Regions from separate parts of the Geobacillus sp. DSP4a genome, predicted to be linked through region 1. Evidence: riboswitches for the same ligand, from Rfam matches in the RefSeq annotation. Region 1 holds a riboswitch; the other holds the start of a gene.

The links. Region 1 has a riboswitch for S-adenosylmethionine ahead of mtnW (2,3-diketo-5-methylthiopentyl-1-phosphate enolase). Riboswitches for the same ligand answer to the same signal wherever they lie in the genome.
Region 2: another riboswitch for S-adenosylmethionine. It lies ahead of metK (methionine adenosyltransferase); the one in region 1 lies ahead of mtnW (2,3-diketo-5-methylthiopentyl-1-phosphate enolase).

Annotation. Positions count from the first base shown of each region.
Region 1 is NZ_SDLD01000021.1:39,875-42,076, reverse strand. It holds gene ETC02_RS09190 (pyridoxal phosphate-dependent aminotransferase) at 1-519, shown strand, start outside; SAM riboswitch class I at 660-768, shown strand; gene mtnW (2,3-diketo-5-methylthiopentyl-1-phosphate enolase) at 846-2,087, shown strand; gene mtnX (2-hydroxy-3-keto-5-methylthiopentenyl-1-phosphate phosphatase) at 2,084-2,202, shown strand, end outside.
Region 2 is NZ_SDLD01000004.1:40,444-42,645, reverse strand. It holds gene metK (methionine adenosyltransferase) at 1-915, opposite strand, end outside; SAM riboswitch class I at 1,045-1,159, opposite strand; gene pckA (phosphoenolpyruvate carboxykinase (ATP)) at 1,628-2,202, shown strand, end outside.

The DNA.
Region 1 (2,202 bases):
AAGCCGGTCAGCTTTCTAGAAGTGGACGGGGCGAAAGACATTGGCGTTGAAATCTACACGTTCTCGAAAACGTACAATATGGCCGGCTGGCGCGTGGCGTTCGCTGTCGGCAATGAGCGGATCATCCGTGCCATTGAGTTGTTGCAAGATCATTTGTACGTCAGCTTGTTCGGCGCCGTCCAAGAAGCGGCGGCAGCTGCGCTCCTCGGCCCGCAAGACTGCGTCGCGGAGCTCGTTGCCTTGTACGAGGCGCGCCGCAATACGTTTATTCATGCTTTGCGCGCGATCGGCTGGGAAGCGCCGGCGCCGTCTGGATCATTTTTCGCCTGGCTTCCGTTGCCAAAAGGCGCATCATCCGCCGAATTTGCCGATCTGTTGCTTGAGCGGGCGCACGTCGCCGTCGCCCCAGGCATCGGTTTTGGAAAACACGGCGAAGGGTATGTGCGCGTTGGATTGTTGACCGATGAAGCGCGGCTTCGCGAAGCGGCGGAGCGGATCGGCCGGCTCGGATTGTTTTGAAAAAAAGAGCGGCAATGAACCGTTGACGGGACAACGTTGACCAGGCTGTTTTGAAAAAAATGATTGACAACGGCGGCAAAGGCTGTCATAATTCAAAGTAAATTTGCCAATCGTTTGACAAGTGCATAAACGAGCAGGCTTTCTTATCAAGAGCAGGCGGAGGGACGAGCCCAATGAAGCCCGGCAACCGGCTTGGCGCACGCTAAGCACGGTGCTAATTCTTGCAGCGGAAACGCTGGGAGATAAGAAGAGCGCCATGAATGAATGACGCCTCTTCTTAGGAAGGGGCTTTTTTATTTCGCCATATATTGAAAGAGGGATGGACGATGAGTGCAGTCATTGCGACGTATTTGCTTCATGATGAACACGATATTCGCCAAAAGGCGGAAGGAATCGCGCTCGGCTTGACAGTCGGCACATGGACCGACTTGCCGCAGCTAGAGCAAGACCAGCTTCGCAAGCATAAAGGGGAAGTCGTTGCGATCGAAGAGCTTGGCGAGAGCGAGCGGGTAAACGCCTATTTCGGCAAGCGGTTGAAGCGGGCAATCGTCAAAATCGCTTACCCGACCGTCAACTTCAGCGCCGATTTGCCAGCATTGTTGGTGACGACGTTCGGCAAGCTGTCGCTTGACGGGGAAGTGCGGTTGCTTGATTTGGCATTTCCGGAAGAATGGAAGCGGCAGTTTCCGGGGCCGCGCTTTGGCATCGCCGGCATTCGCGAAAAGGTCGGAGTGTACGACCGCCCGCTGTTGATGAGCATTTTCAAAGGCATCGTCGGCCGCGATTTGGCGTATTTGACATCAGAGTTGAAAAAGCAAGCGCTTGGCGGCGTTGACTTGGTCAAAGATGACGAAATTTTGTTTGACAGCGATCGTCTGCCATTTGCGAAGCGCATTACAGAAGGCAAAGCGGCGCTCGAAGAGGTGTACGAACAAACAGGCAAGCGGACGCTGTATGCCGTCAACTTGACCGGCAAAACGTTTGAACTGAAAGAAAAAGCGAAACGGGCGGCTGAGCTTGGCGCCGATGTGCTGTTGTTCAACGTGTTCGCCTATGGATTGGACGTCCTGCAAGGGTTGCGGGAAGATGAAGAGATTTCCGTTCCGATCATGGCCCACCCGGCGTTCAGCGGCGCGATCACGCCGTCGGAGTTTTACGGCGTCGCCCCGTCGCTCTTGCTTGGAAAGCTTTTGCGGCTTGCCGGCGCCGACTTTGTTCTGTTCCCGTCGCCGTACGGCAGCGTCGCCTTGGAGCGCGAGCAGGCGCTTGGCATCGCCCGGGCGCTGACCGATGAACAAGAGCCGTTTGCCCGGGCGTTTCCAGTGCCATCGGCCGGCATCCATCCGGGCTTGGTGCCGCTCCTTGTCCGCGATTTTGGCCTTGACAGCGTCGTCAACGCCGGCGGCGGCATCCACGGCCACCCGGACGGGGCGATCGGCGGCGGAAAGGCGTTTCGCGCCGCCATCGACGCAGCGCTGGTCGGCCGTCCGCTTCGTGAAGCGGCGAAAGACAACGAGGCGCTGCAAAAGGCGATCGACCGCTGGGGCGCTATTGAGGTGGAAGCATGACGAAACAACTCGTTCTTTTTTGCGATTTTGACGGCACGATCACGGAAAACGACAACATCATCGCGATTATGAAACAGTTCGCCCCGCCGGAGTGGGAGGCGCTAAAGGACGACAT
Region 2 (2,202 bases), on a different contig from region 1:
CAGTCCTGCCGCGACGATGTTTTTCGCGACATAGCGGGCCGCATACGCTGCCGAGCGGTCGACTTTCGTCGGATCTTTGCCCGAGAACGCGCCGCCGCCATGGCGGGCGTAGCCGCCGTACGTATCGACGATGATTTTGCGCCCCGTCAACCCAGCATCCCCTTGCGGACCGCCGATGACAAACCGTCCTGTCGGGTTGATGAAATAGTTCGTGTTCTCATCAAGCAGCTCGGCCGGCACGACCGGTTTGATGACCTGCTCTTTAATGTCGCGCTCGATTTGCTCTTGCGTAATTTCCGGATGGTGCTGCGCGGACACGACGATCGTATCGACGCGCACCGGTTTGCCGTTTTCATCGTATTCGATCGTCACTTGCGTTTTCCCGTCCGGCCGCAAGTACGGCAAGACGTCCGTTTTACGCACTTCCGCCAATCGACGCGCCAAGCGGTGCGCAAGCGAAATCGGCAGCGGCATCAATTCTTCCGTCTCATTGCAGGCGAACCCAAACATCAATCCTTGGTCGCCGGCGCCGATCGCTTCAATTTCCTCGTCAGTCATCTGACCTTCGCGCGCCTCAAGCGCCCGGTCCACTCCCATCGCAATGTCCGGCGACTGTTCGTCAATCGACGTCAACACCGCGCACGTATCAGCGTCAAACCCGTATTTGGCGCGCGTGTAGCCGATCTCCCGGACCGTATCGCGGACGATGCGCGGAATGTCCACGTACGTTGATGTTGTGATTTCCCCACTCACGAGCACCAGCCCGGTCGTCACGCTCGTTTCGCAGGCGACGCGGGCGTTCGGATCTTTTTCCAAAATGGCATCCAAAATGGCATCAGAAATTTGGTCGCAAATTTTATCCGGATGTCCTTCCGTCACAGACTCTGACGTAAACAAGCGGCGTTTGGCTGACATTCGGTTTGTTTCCTCCTCTTAACATAATGTGGCGACACGGAACTCATTTCCCTTTTTCCCTTCGCAATATAAAAAACCTTTCCTGTAACGGCTGAGGAAAGGTCATGGCAATCGTATTGCTTCCTTTCACTCTTATCGTTCAAGGACTGCGCCTTGCCACAGGTTAGCACCATTTCACACATGTCCAGTTGTGACGGTTGCTGGGCTTCATCGGGCCTGTCCCTCCACCGGCTCGGGATAAGAGTATCCGTTCAATGAATTATCTTATCGCAATTGAAGGAACAAAGTCAACCGCAGAAGTGAATTTTTTATCATCCCGCTTCCGCGCACGAACCCAAGCAAAGGAGGAATGAGCGCCTTTCCCTTGCCTCCATAAAACAAAGGGAAGCTAAACGCAGCCCCTTTCTTTTGTATAGGAGGGGAGCGCGTCTATATAAACGTGCCGCTTCCGGCTGCATGCTTGAACAAGACGAGGCGGATTTGGCAAACGTATTGCCGATTTGGGTCATCACTGCCTGCTTCCTTAATAGCAAGACAGTAAGACAACCCGGGAACGGCCGCCTCCCGCTTGAAGCACAGGCGGGAGAGCGTGCAAAATCTGAAAAATAGGCAAAATAAGTTCAAAAAAACCCACACAATTAGTATGGACTATTAATAAAAATGTGTTATACTATTTTCAAGAGTGATTACAAAAAGAAGGCAGGTTGTGAACATGGGGATCGCAAACATGACAAATAAGCTGGATGTATTGCTGCAAAAACCGTACGTGCATCATCAACTGTCCGTCGCCGAGCTCGTCGAGAAAGTCCTGCGGCGGAACGAAGGACGGCTGACGCACACCGGAGCCGTCGCGGTGACAACCGGCAAGTACACAGGGCGGTCGCCGAAAGACAAATACATCGTCGAAGAACCGTCCACGAAGCAAACGATCGACTGGGGAACGGTCAACCAGCCGATGTCTCCGGAAACGTTTGAGAAACTGTACGACAAAGTGCTCGATTATTTAATGAAACAAGATGAACTGTTCGTCTTTAAAGGCTTTGCCGGCGCCGATCCGAAATACCGGCTGCCGATTCAAGTCGTCAACGAATTCGCCTGGCACAACTTGTTCGTCCATCAGCTGTTCATCCGCCCGAGCGCCGAGGAGCTCGCCGCGCACGAGCCGCAATTCACCGTCATTTGCGCGCCGAACTTTAAAGCCGACCCGAAGGTGGACGGGACGCGCTCGGAAGCGTTCATCATCATCTCGTTTGAACGGCGCACCGTGTTGATCGGCGGCACCGAGTA